3 regions of the Actinomadura sp. NPDC048021 genome follow, and region 2 is predicted to be linked to each of the others. Evidence: riboswitches for the same ligand, from Rfam matches in the RefSeq annotation. Region 2 holds a riboswitch; each other region holds the start of a gene.
What was found. A riboswitch is a leader RNA that binds a small molecule or an ion and turns the genes downstream of it on or off. The one in region 2 is predicted to bind thiamine pyrophosphate.

Region 1 (6,322 bases), on a different contig from region 2:
CGTAAGGGGTGGAAAGCCCCCCGGCGGTGTCGGCGTCGGAAGTCGGGAGGGTTCGGGCGGGCGGGCGCCGCCGGCGCCTCCCGGGGGCGCGCGTCACGCCCGGTGGGGCGCGGCTGCGTTCTCCAGCGGGAGGACGGCGGTGACGACGAACCCGCCGGACTCCCCCGGCCCCGCGTCCAACGTCCCGCCCACGCTGCGCGCCCGCTCGATCATCCCGAGGATCCCGAACCCCTCGGGCGGGCCGCCGGACGGCCCCCGGCCGTCGTCGGCGACCCGGACGACGAGGCTCCCGCGGTCGCGCTCCAGGCTCACCGTCGCGCGCCTCGCGGCGGCGTGCTTGACAACGTTGGTCAGGGCCTCCTGGACGATCCGGTACGCCGCGACCCCCGTCTCCGGGGGCGGCGTCCCGACGTCCCCGTCCCGCAGGTCGACGTCGATCCCGCCGCCGCGCGCCGCGTCGACGAGGCCGGCGAGGGCGTGGAGGCCCGGCAGCGTCTCGGGGGCGCCGACGTCGGTGCCGCGCAGGACCTGGAGCGTGCCGCGCAGCTCGATCCGCGCGTCCCGGCACGTCGAGGCGATGGAGGCGAGCGCGTCGGCCAGCTCCTCCCGGTCGAGCGGCCGGTCCCCGCGCACCAGGTGGGCCGCGGCGCCGGCCCGCACGCCGATCAGCGTGATGCTGTGCGCGAGCAGGTCGTGCAGGTCGCGGGCGATCCGCAGGCGCTCCTCGGCGACCCGCCGGCGCGCCTCCTCCTCCCGGGTGCGCTCGGCCCGCTCGGCCCGCTCGGTGATCGTCGCGAGCCGCGCCCGGTGCACCCGCCACACCTGGACGGCGATGACGACCGACACCACGGCCTCGATGACGGCGATCTGCTCGCGCAGGGATCCGCCGCCCGCCCGCATCGCCGCGCCGACCACGCAGACGGCGAGCAGGCAGCCGACGACGCCGAGGACGATCCGCACCCGGCGCCCGAGCACCGCGTAGGCGAACAGCGCGATCACCTCGGCGGGCACCAGCGCGTGGTGCTGGTACTGCGCCAGGTGGTAGGGCAGCACCAGGACCACCAGTGCCAGCAGGCCGGGGGTCGGCCACCGCCGGATCACCGCGAGCGGGACGTGCGCGGCCACCAGGAGCGCCGCGCCGGGCGCGTCCAGGCCCCGGACGCCGGGCCACAGCACCGCGGCGACGGCCGCGGCTCCCGCCAGCGCCGACGCCGCCAGGGCGTCCTTCACCGTCACCTCGACCCGGGGCACCGTCAGCACGCGCCCATTCTCCCCCACGCACGCGATCTTCGCGCCGCGGCCCGCGCCCCCGCGCGACTGGTCCTTTCGGCGCCCCCTGCGCGGCCGGAGGCCCGCCCTATAGTTCTGCAAACCCCGTCACGAAGGGCCGACAGTTGTCCGTCCCCCCGCCTGCTGTCCCCCCGCCGCCCGTCCCCCCGCCCGGGCTCCGGATGACGCTCGGCGCGCGGGCCTACCGATGGCCGCTCCGCGTCCTGACCGCCGCGCCGGCGGCCGGCGCGGCCCTCCTGCTCGCGGCCCGCCCCGGTACGGGACCGCTCGACCCGGAGAGTGCCCGCCGGCCCCTGCTGCTCTGCGGCGGCGGCTGCCTGCTCGCCGCCCGGGCCGCCCACATCGGGGCGGCCCGGCTCCACCGGGCCCGCCTCATCGTGACCATCGGCGAGCAGGGGGTGACCCTCCGCCGCAGTGGGCGGGAGGCGGCCGTCCCGGCCGGAGCCGTGGAGGCGGTCGGGATCAGGTGGCCCGTCGACGACCCGGTGTGGACGCTCTGGGTCGACCCGGAGCGGGCGCCCGGCGTCGAGGCCGTCGCCGAGGTCGACGGGAACGCGGTGACCCTGCTCAGGGGCGCGTCGCTGCCGTCCGGATGGCTTCCGGCCGTCCGGACGGCGACCGCGGACCGCCTCAGCGCCGCCTGGCGGGTCGTCGACGACGAGGGCCGGGAGGTCCCGCCGCCCGCGGCGGGCGCCCTGGCCGGGGCCCGCCGCATCGTCGTGGACGGCGCGGGCCGGTACCGCGACCGGGACGGCGGCGCGGTGCTCGCCGTGGCCTGCGGCCGGCGCGGCAGGCGGACCATCGTGCTTCGCGACCCCCACGCCGCCGCGCTGCTGGTGGTCCGGGGTCCGTCCCGGCTGCCGGGACGCGACCGCGTGCGCGTCCTCGACGCGGACGGCCGCCCTCTCGGATTCGTGCGCGGCCTGCGGGAGCCGTCCTTCCACACCGCCGGCGGGATGCTCCTCGGCACCACCCGCGCCACCGGCGACGGCCGCGTCGTCACCGGCGTCGACGGCCGCCGCTCGGCCACGCTGCGCATCATCGGCGACGCCGAGGCCCGGGTGGAGCTGGAGCGGTCGCCGTCCGCCCCCGACCCCCTCCGCACTCTGGTCCTGGCCCTGCCCGTCGCGATCCCCGCGCGCGACCTCCGCGCGGGCGCGCTCTAGCCCATGGGCGGCGGTTGCGGCAACCGGGGCTGCCCGGGTTAACGTCGTGGCGACAGATCGCGGGGGCCCGGCGAACCGGGCTGAGATAGCGGCTGGGACGGCCGCTGACCGCATGAACCTGACCGGGTAATGCCGGCGTAGGGAGAGATCGAGTCGTCATGACCGAACCTGTGGTTCCCGCTGCCCGCAAGACCTACCTCCAGGGCTCCCGCCCGGAGATCCGGGTCCCGATGCGGGAGGTGCCGCTGACCAACGGCGACGTCGTCGTCCTGTACGACACGTCCGGGCCGTACACCGATCCAGAGCAGGAGACCGACGTGCGCAGGGGGCTGCCGCCTCTGCGGGAGGCCTGGATCGCCGAGCGCGGCGACACCGCCCCGTACGAGGGGCGGGCGGCGCGCCCCGAGGACGACGGGCGCCGCTCGTCGCCCTCCGCGCTCCCCCCGGGCGCGGGCGGGCGCCTCCCCCAGGCCGACGGCGAGGGCGCCCTGCCGCGGCGGCCGCGGCGCGCCACCGGCGGCGCGGTGACGCAGCGCGCCTACGCCCGGCGCGGGGAGATCACGCCGGAGATGGAGTTCGCCGCGCTGCGCGAGGGCGTGGCGCCGGAGTTCGTCCGGGACGAGCTGGCCGCCGGGCGCGCGGTGCTGCCCGCCAACGTCAACCATCCCGAGATCGAGCCGATGGTGATCGGGCGGAACTTCCTCGTCAAGGTCAACGCCAACATCGGCAACTCGGCCGTCGCGTCCTCGATCGAGGACGAGGTCGAGAAGATGACGTGGGCGACCCGCTGGGGCGCCGACACGATCATGGACCTGTCGACGGGCCGCGACATCCACACCACGCGCGAGTGGATCCTGCGCAACTCGCCCGTGCCGGTGGGGACCGTCCCGCTGTACCAGGCGGTGGAGAAGGTCGGCGGCGACCCGGCGGAGCTCACCTACGAGGTCTTCCGCGACACCGTGATCGAGCAGGCGGAGCAGGGCGTGGACTACATGACCGTCCACGCCGGGGTGCTGCTGTCCTACGTGCCGCTGACGGCGCGGCGCAAGACGGGGATCGTGTCGCGGGGCGGATCGATCATGGCGGCCTGGTGCCTGGCGCACCACGAGGAGAACTTCCTCTACACCCGCTTCGAGGAGCTGTGCGAGATCTTCGCCGCCTACGACGTGACCTGGTCGCTGGGGGACGGGCTGCGCCCGGGCTCCGTCGCGGACGCCAACGACGAGGCCCAGTTCGCCGAGCTGCGCACCCAGGGCGAGCTGACGCGGATCGCGGCGCGGTTCGGCAACCAGGTGATGAACGAGGGCCCCGGCCACGTCCCGATGCACAAGATCAAGGAGAACGTCGACCTGCAGCAGGAGTGGTGCGACGGCGCGCCGTTCTACACCCTCGGGCCGCTGACCACCGACATCGCTCCCGGCTACGACCACATCACCTCGGCGATCGGCGCCGCGATGATCGGCTGGCACGGCACCGCGATGCTCTGCTACGTCACGCCGAAGGAGCATCTCGGGCTGCCGGACCGCGAGGACGTCAAGGCCGGCGTGATCGCATACAAGATCGCCGCGCACGCCGCCGACCTCGCCAAGGGCCATCCGGGCGCGCAGGCGTGGGACGACGCGCTGTCGGAGGCGCGGTTCGACTTCCGCTGGGAGGACCAGTTCAACCTGTCCCTGGACCCCGGCACCGCGCGCGCCTTCCATGACGCGACGCTCCCGGCCGCGCCGGCCAAGACCGCGCACTTCTGCTCGATGTGCGGGCCGCACTTCTGCTCCATGAAGATCACGCGGGACGTGCGGCGGTTCGCGGCCGAGCGCGGCCTCGCCGACGCGGAGGCCCTCGCCGCCGGGATGCGGGAGAAGGCCGAGGAGTTCAGGGCCGGCGGCGGCCGGCTGAACCTCCCCGTCTCCCCCGCCGACGCCTGACCCGGGCCGGACGCGGAGACGCGGCCGGGCCCGCCGTGCACCCGTGCGCGGCGGGCCCGGCCGCGTTCGGGGCCCTCTCGGCGCAGGTCCGGGCACCGGCGCGGATAGGATTGAGGGACCGTTCCAAAGCCGCGGATCCTCCCGATCGCCGCAGGCCCGTTCCATCCCCGGGAAGGATCGACGACCCAGGTGACCAGCGACGACACGCCGAAGGCGCGCCCCGTTCGGGCCGACGTTCGCCGCAACCGCGCGCGGCTGCTCGCCGCGGCGCGGGAGACCTTCCAGCGCCAGGGGGCGGGCGCCTCGCTCGAAGGCGTCGCGCGGCTCGCGGGCGTCGGCATCGGCACGCTCTACCGCCACTTCCCCACCCGCCAGGACCTCCTGGAGGCGCTGCTCGCCGACGTCTACGCCGGGCTGGCCGCGTCCGCCCGCGACCTGCTGGACTCCCCGTCCTCCGGCGAGGCCCTGCTGGCCTGGCTGCGGACGTTCGTCTCTGAGATCACCGCCTTCCCGGGCATGGCGGCCTCGGCGATGGTGTCGCTGCGCGACCCCCGGCTCGACCCCTCCGGCTCCCGCGCGGCGATGTCGGAGGCGGGCGAGGCGCTGCTCGTCCGCGCGCAGCGCGCCGGGGACGCGCCCGCCGGCGCGGCGTTCGGCGACGTGCTGAGGCTCGCGGGCGCGATCGCGACGGTCGCCGAGCGGGACCCGGACGCCGCGGCCCGGCTGCTGTCGCTCGCCGCCGCCGGCGTGGCGCCGGGCGCGGCCCGCTAGAAGCGCGGCCCGCCGGTAGCCGGTCAGTCCGTCTCGGGGACGGGCAGGACGCGGCGGGGGCCGCGCGGCGCGTCGGACCGCTCGCGCCATTCGCGCGGGTAGCCGACCGACACCTCGATGTGCGGAACCTCGCCGGTCCAGATCGTCCGGGGGATGTGCAGGTGCCCGTAGACGACGGACACCGCGCCGAACCGGCTGTGCCAGTCGGCGGTGCGCTCGGTGCCGCACCACTGGGCGAACTCCGGGTACCAGAGGACGCGGGTGGGTTCGCGGACGAGCGGCCAGTGATTGACGAGCACGGTCCGCGTCCCCGGCTCCAGGGCGGACAGGCGCTGCTCGGTGTAGGAGATCCTGGCGTCGCACCAGGCGTCCCGTCCGGGATACGGGTCGGGGTGCAGGTAGACCTCGTCGGTGCACACGACACCGGCCTCGTGCGCGGCTTTGAGGGCCTCTTCCTTGCTGGACGTCCCGTCGGGGCGGAACGTGTAGTCGTACAGGATGAACAGCGGCGCCACGGTGACGGCGCCGTCCGGGCCGTCCCAGACGGGATAGGGGTCCTCGGGGGTCAGCACGCCCAGGCCGCGGCACATCTCGACGAGCCGGCGGTAGCGAGGCTCACCGCGCAGCTGCACGGGGTCGTCCTTGATGGTCCACAGCTCGTGGTTGCCGGGCACCCACAGCACGGCGGCGAAGCGCTCGGCGAGGGTGCGCAGCGTCCACTCGACCTCGGCGAAGCGCTCGCCGACGTCGCCCGCCACGATCAGCCAGTCGTCCTCGGACGCGGGCCGCAGGCCCTCGACGAACGCGCGGTTCTCCGGGAACCCCACGTGCAGGTCGCTGATCGCGTAGACGCCGCCCATCCGCCGATGGTAAGCCCCGGGCCCGCGCGGGCCGCACCTCCGTGGGCATCTACGCCCCCACTCTCATTTCCATGCGAGTGAGGGCGCAGCGTGGGTCGAACAGGGACCGGGCGGTTTCTCCCGGCGCCCCCTGCTACTCTCCGACGACGCCGGCCTGAACCGCGGCGGCCACCTCGTCGGGGGAGAGTACCTTCTCCATGCCCCAGATCCGACCGGCCGTGTTGAGCGTTCCGGTCAGGGCCAGGACCATTTCCCCTTTCTCGGCGGGCGACAGGCGCTCCTTCCTGATCTTATGGATGACACGGACGGT
Region 2 (6,322 bases):
CGGCGCAGCGACCGCGTGCTGCGGGAGACGGCCACGCCGGCGAGGCACAGCAGGCCGCCGCCGAGGGTGACCGGGCCGGGGACCTCGTCGAGGAACAGCCACGACATCAGCACCACCAGGGCGGGCGCGGCGTAGGTGGTGGCGCCCATCTTCCCGGCGGTCGTGCGGGCGAGGGCGTATCCCCAGGTCGTGAAGGCGACCGCGGTCGGGAAGACGCCCAGGTAGACCATGTTGAGGGTGGCGCCCGCGGGGGCGTGCGCGGCCTGCGAGACGAGCTGCCCGGAGAACGGCAGGCAGGCGAGCGCGCCGATCGCGCAGGCGAACGTGGTGAACTGCAGCGCCGACGCGTGCCTCAGCGCGGGCTTCTGGGCGACGACGCCCGCCGCGTAGGTGACGGCGGCGGCCAGGCAGAGCAGCACCCCGCCGACGGACGCGCGGCCGTCGCCGGACATCGACAGCCCGACGACGGCGGCGCCGGTGAACGACACGGCCATGCCGAGCAGCAGCCGGGACGACAGGCCCTCCTTCAGCAGCCAGCCGCCGAGGAGCGCGATGAGGATCGGCCCGATGTTGACGACGAGGGCGGCGGTGCCGGCGTCCACCAGCTGCTCGCCCCAGTTCAGGACGACCATGTAGGCGCCGAACCACAGGAGGCCGGCGGTGACGATGCCGGGCCAGGCGGCCTTGGGCGGCAGGCCCTCGCGCCGGACGAGCCAGATCACTCCCAGCACGACCGTCCCGGACAGGAGGCGGCCGAGGGCGAGGGCGCCGGGGCTGTACTCGTCGCCCGCGCTGCGGATGGCGACGAAGGCCGAGGCCCAGAAGACCACCGTGACCGTCGCCGCCGCCACCGCGAGCTTGTTCGCGCGTGCACCGCTGTTCTGCTGCATGTCACGCACCTTAGGGAGGGGACGCTTCCATCGACACCGAAGCGATGTGTGCGGTTGCGCCCCGGTGTGTCCAGTCTGGTGGCGCGCGAATGTGCAGGTCCAGCGAGTATTTCTACATGTGTGGCTTTAGCTTCGCTACGAAGTCGCGAGCCCGTCGAACGGGGAGGACGCCTGGGCGTAGCGGCGCTTGGGGATGCGCCCGGCGAGCCGCGCGAGCCGCCCGCCCTCGACCGCGTGCCGCATCGCGGCGGCCATCCGCGCCGGGGACTGCGCACGGGTGACGGCAGTCGCGAGGAGCACGGCGTCGCAGCCGAGCTCCATGGCCAGGGCCGCGTCCGACGCCGTGCCGAGCCCCGCGTCCAGGATCACCGGGACGGTCGCGCGCTCCACGATCAGCTCGATGTTGTGCGGGTTGCGGATGCCGAGCCCCGACCCGATCGGCGAGCCGAGCGGCATCACGGCCGCGCAGCCGATCTGCTCCAGCCGGTGCGCGAGGACCGGGTCGTCGCTGGTGTAGGGCAGGACGACGAAGCCGTCGTCGACGAGTTGCTCGGCGGCCTCGACCAGTTCGATCGGGTCGGGCAGCAGCGTGCGCTCGTCGGCGATCACCTCCAGCTTGACCCAGTTCGTCCCGAGCGCCTCCCGGGCGAGCTTGGCCGTCAGGACGGCCTCGCCCGCGGTGAAGCAGCCCGCGGTGTTGGGCAGCACCCGGATGCCGCACTCGGTCAGCACTTCCAGCACCGAGCCGCGCGCGGACGGGTCCACCCTGCGCATCGCGACCGTGGTGAGCTCCGTCCCGGACGCGGTCAGCGCCTCGCGCAGCACCGCCATGCTCGGCGCCCCGCCCGTCCCCATGATCAGCCGCGAGCCCAGCTCCTCGCCCGCGATGACCAGCCCGTCGGTGTCGTTCATCCTCATCCTCCCTGGACGGCGGTCAGCACTTCGACGCGGTCGGCGTCCCGCAGGGGCGTGGCCGCCCACTCCGCGCGCCGGACGACCTCGTCGTTCAGCGCCGCGGCGACGCCCGTCGCGGCCGCGGTGACGGACGCGACGACCTCGGCCACGCTCGCGCCGTCGGGCAGCTCGCGCGGCTCACCGTTGACGATCACCTTCATGCGCTCACCTCGGGGGAGAAGCGGTCGGGGGCGAACGGCCCGGCGACCTCGGGGACGGGCCCGTCCAGCAGCATCGCGGACAGGATGTCGGCGCTCACGGGCGTGAGCAGGATGCCGTTGCGGAAGTGCCCGGTGCCCACCAGCAGGCCGGGCAGCGCGGTCGGCCCCATCACGGGCGCGTTGTCGGGCGAGCCGGGCCGCAGCCCGGCGGTGACCTCCGCGAACTCCAGCTCGGTGATGCCGGGGAGCAGCTCGCGGGCGTCGCGCAGCAGCTCCCACAGCCCGCCGGCGGTGACCCGCGTGTCGAAGCCCAGCTCCTCCTGCGTGGCGCCGACGACGATCTCTCCGTCGGCGCGCGGCACCAGGTAGACCGACGATCCCCGGACGAGGCCGCGGGTCGGCCGCCGCAGGAACGGCGCGCGGGTGCGCAGCCGGAGCACCTGGCCCTTGACCGGGCGGACGGGTGGAACGGTCCCGGGAGGCAGGCCGCCGAGGTCGCCCGACCACGGCCCGGCGGCCAGCAGCACCCGGTCCGCGGGGATCACGGTGCCGTCGTCCAGCCCCACGCCGGCGGCGGCGTCGTTCTCGACGACGACCCGTTCGGCCCGCCGCCGGACGAGCCGGACGCCCAGCCGCTCGCACGCCGCCAGCAGCGCCGGGGCGAGCCTGCGGGGGTCGACCGAGCCGTCCTCGGGGGCGAGCAGGCCGCCGCGCACGCCGGGCGCGAGCATCGGCTCCAGCCGCCGGCACTCGCGGCCGGTGAGCGCCTCGGCGGGGATGCCCAGGCTCTCCTGGAACCGGCGCAGGTCGTCCAGGTGCCGCAGGTCGTCGGAGTCGAACGCGACCTCGATGATCCCTTCGGTGCGGTAGCCGGTCTCCAGGCCGGTCAGCTCCTCCAGCTCGGCGACGAACGCGCCGTACCGGTCGCGGGAGGCGAGGCCGAGCCGCAGCAGCGGCTCCTCGCCGTAGCTCAGCTCGCTGACCGGGGTGAGCATGCCCGCCGCCACGGAGGAGGCCCCGGAGGCGGGCGCGGGGTCGACGAGGGTGACGGCGGCGCCGCCGGCGGCGGTGCGCCAGGCGGTGGCGAGGCCGATCACCCCGGCGCCGATGATGACGATCTGCATGCGCGCTCCCTTCGCCGGCATGATCCGGATCAGGTCGTGGCGGTCGGCGGCCCGTTCAGCCGCCCTCTCAGCCCGGTCGCACCGGACTCCCGCGCTCTGTGCTGTTCTGCTGTGCCGTTCCGCTGCCCCCACCTTACGACCTCGGCGAACCGGGCAACTGCCTGGACACCTGTCCATCCGCGGAACGCCGCCCGTTAGGGTGACCTTCATGGAGAGGGTCATCGTCGTGGGTGGCGGGCTGGCCGGCGTGCGCGCCGTGGAGGCCCTGCGGAGCAAGGGGTACGAGGGCGCGCTGACCCTCGTGTCGGCGGAGCGGCACCGGCCCTACGACCGGCCGCCGCTGTCGAAGGCCGTCCTCGCGGGCGAGTCCGACGACACGACCGTCGACGCCGACTGGGACGCGCTGCGCTGCGAGCTGCTGCTCGGCGAGCGCGCCACCGGCCTGCGGCTGGACGGGCCCGGACGCGGCGGAACGGTGGCGTCCACGGCGGGCGACCTGCCCTTCGACGGGCTGGTGATCGCGACCGGCGCCGCTCCGATCACGCTGCCCGGGGAGGGGCGGCAGCACGTGCTGCGCACCATCGACGAGGCCCGCGACCTGCGCGCCCGGCTCACCGCGGGCGCCCGGATCGTGATCGTCGGCGCGGGCTGGATCGGCGCCGAGGTCGCGACCGCCGCGGCCCGCCGGGGCTGCGCGGTCACCGTCGTGGAGGCGGCCGACACCCCGCTGGCGGGCGCGATCGGGCCCGAGGTCGGCGCGCTCACCGCCCCCTGGTACGCCGAGGCCGGCGTCGAGCTGCGGACCGGGGTGAAGGTCGCGGAGGTGCGCGACGGCGGCCTCGTCCTCGCCGGGGGCGGCCGCGTCGACGCCGACGAGGTGGTCGTCGGCGTCGGGGTCCGGCCCGTCCTGTCGTGGCTGGAGGGCTCCGGGCTGCTGCTGGAGCGCGGGGTCGTCACCGACGGCTCCTTCCGGACCTACATGGGAGAGGAGATCCCGGGCGCGCTGCGGCCCGACGTCGTGGCGGTCGGCGACTGCGCCGCCTGGTGGTCGCACCGCTACGGGCGCAGGCTGCTCGTCGAGCACTGGGACGCCGCGCTGAACGCCCCCGAGGTCGCCGCCGCGGCTCTCCTCGGGCAGGACGCCGTGTACGACGCCGCCCCGTACTTCTGGTCGGAGCAGTTCGGGCGCATGGTCCAGTACGCGGGCGACCACTCCGCGTCCGAGCGGCTCGTGCGCAGGGGCGACCCGTCCGATCCCAGGTGGGCGGTGGCGTGGCTGACCGGAGACCGCCTCGACGCGATCCTCACCGTCGGCCGGCCCCGCGACCTGGTACAGGCGAGGCGCGTGATCGCCGCGGGGACGCCGGTGGATCCGGAGGCGATCGCCGACCCGGACGTCCCCGTGCGGCAGGCTGTTCGCGCAGAGCGATCAGAGGGGACGTAACGGCTGCGCAGCGGGTTTGAGTCTTCCGAAGGCGTGGTAGCAAGGGGGCGTGACGCAGATGCACGCAACCGTTGACAGCGCACTGGACCCCCGCACCGACGCCCTGGCCGGCGAGTGGCTCACCCTCCGGGAGACCGCCGACAGGCTCGGGATCAAGCCCAACCGGATCAAGCAGCTCATCCACGAGCACCGCATCCTCGCGGTGCGCCGGGGCGGGGAGCCGATGGTGCCCGCGGCCTTCATCAAGGACGGCCAGGTCATCAAGGGACTGCCCGGCACGCTGACGCTCCTGTCGGACGCCGGCTTCGACGACGCCGAGACCATCCGGTGGCTGTTCACGGCCGACGACACGCTGCCGGGAACGCCCGTGGACGCGCTCACCGAGAACCGGGGGACCGAGGTCCGCCGCCGCGCCCAGGCGCTCGCCTTCTAGGCCGCCGCCGGCGGCGTGAGACGCACGTGACACGATCGCGGGGTCGCGCGCGGCGGGTGACCGCGCGCGCGATTTCGTGATCATCTGTGGAAAGGACGTTCCCCGGCCGTGTCCAGGCACCTCCCCACCGAGCGCGCCGTCGCGCTGCGCGCCCGGCTGAGCCGCGCCCGCCTCTACCTCTGCACGGACGCGCGGGAGCGCCAGGGAGACCTGCCGGCCTTCCTCGACGCCGTGCTCGCGGGCGGAGTCGACATCGTCCAGCTCCGCCAGAAGGGCCTGGAGGCCCGCCAGGAGACCGCCTACCTGGAGGTGTTCCGGGCGGCGTGCGAGCGGCACGGGGCGCTGCTGGCCGTCAACGACCGGGCCGACATCGCGCACGCGGTCGGCGCCGACGTGCTGCACCTCGGCCAGGACGACCTGCCGGTGCCCGCCGCCCGCGCGATCGTGGGCGGCGACATGCTGATCGGCCGGTCGACGCACTCGGGCGAGCAGGCGTCGGCGGCGGCCGCCGAGCCCGGCGCCGACTACTTCTGCGCGGGCCCGGTGTGGCCCACGCCGACCAAGCCCGGCCGGGCCGCCCCCGGCCCGAAGCTGCTGGAGTACGTCGCGGCGCAGCGCGTCGCGCGGCCGTGGTTCGCGATCGGCGGCATCGACCTCGGCAACCTGGACGAGGTCCTCGCGGCGGGCGCGGAACGCGTCGTGGTGGTCCGGGCGATCACCGAGGCCGACGACCCGGGCGCCGCCGCCGCGCGGTTCGCGCGGCGCCTGGCGGCCCGGCCGCTCGGCGCGGTTTGACGCGGATCACGGTGCGGTCCGCCGTCCCGTCGCCGACAATGGAGACCATGAACGTGGGACCCGACGACGACCGCGTGGTCGACCTCGACGACGACCTCGACGTCCTGCCGGACCAGACGTCCGACGACACCGACACCGGGTGGGGCGAGTGGCGCGCCGGCGACGACGACGCGCGCCTGCTGGAGGACCGCCCGCCGCACTGGTGAGCGGCGGTGCGGGTCAGGTGAGGACGCCGAGGAGGAACCCGGCGGCCACGACGCCGCCGAGCGCGACCATCATCCGCCACCGGTAGCGCGGGATCCGCGTCGGGCGCGGCTTCGGCGCCGGGGCCTGGCCCTCGCGCAGCGCCCGGACGATCTGCGACGCGGTCGGGCGCGCGGCGGGGTTCTTGTCCAGGCAGCGGGCCGCGAGGTCGCGCAGCGGGCCCTCCATGTCGCCGAGGTCGGGCTTGCGCGACGTCACGCGCCGCATGACGGCCGCGCTCGGCCCCGTGCCGAACGGCGGGCGCCCCGTCGCGGCGA
Region 3 (6,322 bases), on a different contig from region 2:
ACCGTGACGACGATGCCGGAACCCTCGCGGCGGGCCCGCACCCGCACGGTCCCGCCGTCCGGGGAGTACTTGAACGCGTTCTCCAGCAGCTGCCCGAGGACGATGTCGGTGGCCATCGCGTCCCCGCTGCACGGCGGCAGGTCGGGGGCGATCTCCAGCTCCACCCGGTGCAGCGGCGACAGCGAGCGGAACCCGGCGACCACGCCCTCCAGGACGCGGCCGAGATCGAACGGCTCGATCGTCACGGCCAGCTCGTCGGCCCCGGCGCGCGACCCGAGCAGCAGGTGCTCCACGAGCCGCCCGAGCGACTGGGCCCGCTCGGCGATGGTGGCGACCGCGGCGCGGCGGTCGGCGTCGGTCAGCTCGTCCCACCGGTTGACCAGCGTGGACGCGAACCCCTGCACGACCGTGATCGGGGTGCGCAGCTCGTGGCTGGTCGTGGCGAGGAACAGGTCCTTGGCCTCCTCCAGCGCCTTGGCCTCCGAGACGTCGCGGAAGTCGACGACCAGCTCGCCGGTCTCCTCGATCTCGGCGGCCAGCACGTTCAGCCACGTGCCCGACTCCAGGCGGAACGTGAGCATCTCGCCGAGATCGGGCATGTCGAAGGGCAGCGGGCGACCGATCGCGTCCTCCGGCGGGATGCCGGTCAGGGTGTGCGCGGAGTTGTTCCAGTGCCGGACGACGAGGTCGTGGTCCAGCACCGCGATGCCGTCGGCGCTGGAGTCGATGACGGCGCGCTCGTGGGCCCGCTGCCGGACGACCTCCGCGTAGGCGACGGCGTTGCCGACCGCGACCCCGGCGTGCCCGGCGAGCAGTTCCAGCAGTTCGAGCTCGGTGTGCCCGACCTTGCGTCCGGAGAACAGCGCGTACAGAGCGCCGTACGGCCGGTTCTGCAGGTACGACAGGCCGAGCGCGATCGTGTGCAGGCCGGGCAGCTCCGACCAGATCAGGTCGCCGAGGCGCCGCTCGCCCGTCGCGAGCTTGACGGTCTTGCCCGACCGCAGCAGCTCCCCGACCAGGCTCGGCCGCAGCTCGGCGCACCGGCCGCGCATCCGCTCCGGCAGCCCCGACATGCTGACCAGCCGCAGCCGCTCGCCCTCGATCTTGACGAATCCGCCCGCGTCGGCGCCGGTCAGCTCGATGAGCGCGGCGGTGATCCGGTCGAGCACGACGGCCAGGTCGAGCTCGGCGCCGAGGTCGGCGACGATGTCGTTCAGCCGCCGGACCAGCCGGGCCCGCTCGGTCATCCGGTTCTGGACGATCTCGTCGTCCTCGACCGGGTGGTACACCCCGACCCAGCCGAGCAGCGTGCCCCTCGGATCCTTCAGCAGGCTCGTGTCGATGCGCACGTCGATGAGCCGGCCCTCGCGGTGGAAGCGGCGGGTGGCGATCGAGATCTGCCCGCCGTCGGTCTCGCCCTCGCCGCCGCGCCGGGTGAGGAGCCGCTCCTGGACGGCGTTGTGCTCGGCCTTCAGCTCGTCGGGGACGATCGGCGGGACCCGGCCGAGCATCTCCTCGGCGCTCCAGCCGAACATGCGCTCGGCCGCCGGGTTCCACACGGTGACCCGGTGCCGCTGGTCCACGGCTACGATCGCGTCGGCGGCGCTCTCGATGACGGCCCGCGCGATCGGATCGTGCACGTGCTGATACACGTCTGTCATCGTGCCACCGCACTCCGGCATGGCGCCGGGCAACTTGCGCCGAAACTTGCTTTCGACCCAAACCTTACCGTCTGGTAAGCCTACCGATGAGCAGGGCCGCGACCCCCGCCACCAGGAACGACAGCAGCGAGGCGCTCATCCACGCCTGCGGCGTGAAGTGCAGCGCGTCCCGCACGTCCGACCAGAAAGCGGTCCACCGCGCGACCGTGCCCGGGTTGACGAGCTGGTAGACGACGAACCCGATCGCCCATGCCGCGATCATGCCCCAGCGGGACGGCGCGGTCCGCGAGACGTCCCAGCCGCCGGCCCGGCGGCGGCCGAGGAAGAAGTCGGCGGCGAGGACGCCCAGCATCGGCACGAACACCGATCCGATCAGCGACAGGAAGCCCGCGTAGTCGCCGATGTCGAGGACCAGCGCGAGCACGGTGATGCCGACGCCGAGCGCGACGCTCAGCACCCGGCGGTCGGCCCGGGGGAACAGGTTCTGGATCGACACCGCCGTGGAGTAGGTGTCGGCGAACGACTGGTCGGCCTCCCGCAGCACGAACACGGCGAAGAACACCACGCCCAGCGAGACGCCCAGGAACGGGTCGAAGATCCTGCTCGAGTCGCCCGCCACCAGCGCCAGCGCGAGCAGCCCGAGGACGTAGGCGACGATCTGCGTGACGGAGTAGCCGACGGCCGCGGCGCCGAAGGCCCCGCGCTCGGTGCGCGCGTGCCGGGTGTAGTCGGCGGCGACCGGGACCCAGGAGATCGACACGGCCAGCGCGGCGTCCGCGCCGAGCCAGAACCCGCCCCAGGAGCCCTGCGTCAGGTCGGGCAGCGGCTCCCGGACGAGCTGGACGTAGAAGTACACGAGCGCGATCGCCACGGCGACGGTCACGTAGCGGCGCAGCAGCCGCACCGAGCCGAGCGGCCAGACCGTCAGCACGGTGGTGATCGCGCCCGCGGCGACCACGTAGCCCCAGCGCGGGACGCCGTCCCACAGCTCGCGGGCGGCGTCGGCGATGACGATCAGCTCGAACGTCCCCCACCCGACGAGCTGGGCGATGTTGAGGACGGTCGGCGCGTACGACAGCTTCGCGCCGAACAGGCCGCGCAGCAGCACCATCGCGGGCTGCCCGGTCCGCGCGCCGGGCACGGCGGCCAGGCCGAGCATCAGCCCGCCGAGGGCCGTCCCGACGGCCATCGCGACGATGCCCGCCATGATCGAGATCGTGGGGCGGCCGCCGGCGTCCGGCGCGAGGACGGTGTAGGCGCCGGAGAAGGCCAGGAGGCTGACCCCGAGGTTCCCCCAGAAGGCGCTCTGGTCCCAGAAGCCGAGGACCTTGGGGGCCGGCTCGTCGAGGGTGAAGGGGACCTCGTCGGGGGCGCGCTCGCCCTGAGGGCGCTTTTCGACGTCGGACGTCACGGGACACACACTCCCTACGCCGGCATTACCCGGACAGGTTCATGCGGTCGGCGACGCCTTGGAGGCCGCCCTCTCAGCCCGGCTGTGGCCCGAGCTCCCGCGGTCATCGGTCAGGCCCGATCGTACAACCGCCCGTCACGCCCCAGAAGAGGGCAACCGGGTCAGATCACGCGAAAGTTTTCAGATCCCCCAGAGTCATCGAGCTCACGCAGCGACATCGACGCTCACGCGACGTCATCGACGCTCACGCGACGTCATCGACGCTCACGCGACGTCATCGACGCTCACGCGACGTCATCGACGCTCACGCAGCGACATCGACGCTCACGCAGCGACATCGACGCTCACGCGACGTACGGCGGACCGTCCCCCGCGCCCTCCATCGGCCGGCCGGCCTCGGCCCACCCGTGCATGCCGTCGCCGACGTTCCTCGCCAGCCACCCCGCCTGATTGAGCGCGGACGTGACCTGGGCGGACCGCGCCCCGGACCGGCAGATCACGTAGACCTCCCGGTCGCGGGGGATCTCGCCGGCGCGGTCGCCGAGATGGCGCATGGGGATGTGGACCGCCGCGGGCGCGTGGCCCGCGTCCCACTCGTCCTGCTCCCGGACGTCCAGCAGGTAGCCGTCCTGCGGAACATCCGCGGCGACCACGGCCGGCACGTCTTCCCCGAAATTCATCACACCCCCCATGGAACCGTGCGAAGCCCCCCTGCGTCGAATCACGCATGCGGTATCGGACGCTCGTTTTCGCAGCGCCCGGGCTGGCCTTGCTCCTGTCCACGGCCGCCTGCGGCGACGAACAGGCAAACGGAAACTCCGCCGGAGCGCCTTCGGGCACGACGTCCGTGCAGCCGTCCGGCTCACCGGCGGACACGCTCACCGTGCGGGTGAAGGCCTCCAAGGAGGCGCCCGCCGAGACCTGGAGGCTGACCTGCGCCCCGCCGGGCGGGGACCATCCCGAGGCGGCCGGCGCCTGCGCGGCGCTCACCAAGGTCAAGGATCCCTTCGCGCCCGTCCCCAAGGACCAGATGTGCACCAAGATCTACGGCGGTCCGGAGATCGCCACGGTCGAGGGCACCTGGCAGGGCAAGCGGATCGACACCACGTTCACCCGCGACGACGGCTGCCAGCTGCACCGCTGGAGCCAGATCGGCCCGGTCTTCGGGAACGTCCCGAAGGTCCGCTGATCCCGTCCCCGATCCTTCGTCCCGTCCGGACGAGCCATCCCCGTTCCGGCTCCGTCCCCGACTCCCGTCGCCAGGCCCCGGCACCCGCCGGGGCCTGGCCCGTCTCACGGCGCCCGGGGCCCGCTACTTGAGGAGGCGGGACATGCGGCGGTCGGCGAGCGGCTTGCCGCCCGTCTGGCAGGTGGGGCAGTACTGGAGCGCCGAGTCGGCGAACGACACCTCGCGCACCGTGTCCCCGCACACCGGGCATTTCTCGCCCGCGCGCCCGTGCACCCGCAGGCCGGTCTTCTTCTCGCCCTTGAGGTCCTGGGCTTCGAGGCCGCGCGAGCGCTCCACCGCGTCCCGCAGCGTGGTGACGATCGCCTCGTGCAGGACGGCGACGTCCTCCTCGGTCAGCGAGGACGCGATCTTGAAGGGGGACATCCTGGCGACGTGCAGCACCTCGTCGGAGTAGGCGTTGCCGATACCGGCGATCACCTTCTGGTCGCGCAGCAGCCCCTTGATCTGGCTGCGCTTGCCGTTGACGATCCCCGCCAGGGCGGCGGTGGTGAACGACTCGTCCAGCGGGTCGGGGCCGAGTGAAGCCACGCCGGGCACGTCGTCGGGGTCGCGGACGACGTAGACGGCGAGGCCCTTCTTGGTGCCGGCCTCGGTGAGGTCGAAGCCCGAGCCGTCGTCCAGGTGCACACGCAGGGCGAGCGGGTTCTTGCCTCCGGGCCGGACGGGCCTGGCCGGGATCTCGTCGCGCCAGCGCAGCCAGCCGGCGCGGGCGAGGTGGACGACGAGGTGCAGCCCGTCGACGTCGAGGTCGAGGAACTTGCCGTGCCGGGTCGCGCCGGTGACGGTCAGCCCGCCGAGCGCGGTCACCGGCGGGTCGTAGGTCTTCAGCGCGGAGATGGCGAGAACATCGACGCGGGCGACGGCATGGCCGACCGCGCGCTCCCGCAGGAACCCCGCCAGCGCCTCCACCTCAGGTAGCTCAGGCATGGGTTCAGTATCCGCGACGAGGCACGCTGCCGGAACGTCCGTCCACAGCCCTGTGGACGCCTGTGGAAAACCCTGGGGGCGGTGTGACCCGGATCTCGGAATCACCCATACCCCCCAGGGGTTGTCACGGGTGTCCGGTTATGGCAGCATGAGGCCCACGAGATACCCCCCAGGGGTAAAACACCGAGGGAGAAGACGATGAGCACCGCCACCTACACCGTCAGCGGAATGACCTGCGGCCACTGCGTGAGCTCGGTGACCGAGGAGGTCGAGCAGATCGCCGGTGTGACCGGCGTGGACGTCGACCTCCAGACCGGCAGGGTCACCGTCACGAGCGAGACCCCCCTCGACGACGCCCGGGTCAAGGACGCCGTCGAGGAGGCCGGATACCAGCTGACCTCCTGAGCGGACCGCGCCTCGCCCCCGCGGCGGGGTGCGTCCCTCGCAACACCGAGCGGAGTGAAACGGCAATGAACAGCGCGACCAGGCTGGGGGCCTACGCGGTGGGCCTGGCGGTCGTCTTCGGCGGCGCCGCGAGCGTCGGCAAGATCGTCGGCCCCGTCGGAGGAACCGCGAAGATGGCGTCCCACGAGAACGGCGAAGGCGGGCACGGCAGCGGAGGGCACGGCGGCGGAGGGCACGAGACCGCGGCGTCCCACGCGCCGGGCGGCCTCCAGGTGTCGGAGGACGGCTTCACGCTGGCCCCGCAGCGGACCGTCCTCACCGCCGGGGAGAAGACGGACTTCCGGTTCACGATCAACGGGCCGGACGGCAAGCCCGTCACCGGGTTCAAGCCGCTGCACGGCAAGCGCCTGCACCTGATCGTGGCGCGGCGCGACCTGTCCGGCTTCCAGCACGTGCACCCGACCGAGGCCGGGGGCGGCGTCTGGACCGTCCCGATCACGCTGGCCAAGCCCGGCGTGTACCGGTTCTTCACCGACATCCAGCCGGACGGCGCGAAGCGGCAGCTCACGCTCGGCACGGACGTGTTCGTCCCCGGCGACCTGAAGCCCGCGCCGCTGCCCGGGCCCGAGCAGGTCGCGAAGGTGGACGGCTACGAGGTGCGGCTCACCG

Region 1: another riboswitch for thiamine pyrophosphate. It lies ahead of thiC (phosphomethylpyrimidine synthase ThiC); the one in region 2 lies ahead of thiO (glycine oxidase ThiO).
Region 3: another riboswitch for thiamine pyrophosphate. It lies ahead of AB0C87_RS04565 (cytosine permease); the one in region 2 lies ahead of thiO (glycine oxidase ThiO).

The regions. Positions count from the first base shown of each region.
Region 1 is NZ_JBEZJQ010000037.1:9,072-15,393, forward strand. Features, by position in the region: gene AB0C87_RS38985 (sensor histidine kinase) at 94-1,260, opposite strand; gene AB0C87_RS38990 (hypothetical protein) at 1,452-2,456, shown strand; TPP riboswitch at 2,506-2,619, shown strand; gene thiC (phosphomethylpyrimidine synthase ThiC) at 2,615-4,381, shown strand; gene AB0C87_RS39000 (TetR/AcrR family transcriptional regulator) at 4,571-5,152, shown strand; gene AB0C87_RS39005 (metallophosphoesterase) at 5,176-6,012, opposite strand; gene AB0C87_RS39010 (aminoglycoside phosphotransferase family protein) at 6,146-6,322, opposite strand, start outside.
Region 2 is NZ_JBEZJQ010000041.1:33,907-40,228, forward strand. Features, by position in the region: gene AB0C87_RS40390 (EamA family transporter) at 1-890, opposite strand, end outside; gene AB0C87_RS40395 (thiazole synthase) at 1,026-1,802, opposite strand; gene thiS (sulfur carrier protein ThiS) at 1,805-2,005, opposite strand; gene thiO (glycine oxidase ThiO) at 2,002-3,129, opposite strand; TPP riboswitch at 3,119-3,232, opposite strand; gene AB0C87_RS40410 (FAD-dependent oxidoreductase) at 3,338-4,573, shown strand; gene AB0C87_RS40415 (helix-turn-helix domain-containing protein) at 4,632-5,006, shown strand; gene thiE (thiamine phosphate synthase) at 5,115-5,801, shown strand; gene AB0C87_RS40425 (hypothetical protein) at 5,849-6,007, shown strand; gene AB0C87_RS40430 (protein kinase) at 6,021-6,322, opposite strand, start outside.
Region 3 is NZ_JBEZJQ010000002.1:280,914-287,235, forward strand. Features, by position in the region: gene AB0C87_RS04560 (PAS domain-containing protein) at 1-1,661, opposite strand, end outside; gene AB0C87_RS04565 (cytosine permease) at 1,726-3,072, opposite strand; TPP riboswitch at 3,066-3,183, opposite strand; gene AB0C87_RS04570 (rhodanese-like domain-containing protein) at 3,417-3,752, opposite strand; gene AB0C87_RS04575 (SSI family serine proteinase inhibitor) at 3,962-4,261, shown strand; gene AB0C87_RS04580 (DNA-formamidopyrimidine glycosylase family protein) at 4,385-5,248, opposite strand; gene AB0C87_RS04585 (heavy-metal-associated domain-containing protein) at 5,447-5,653, shown strand; gene AB0C87_RS04590 (hypothetical protein) at 5,719-6,322, shown strand, end outside.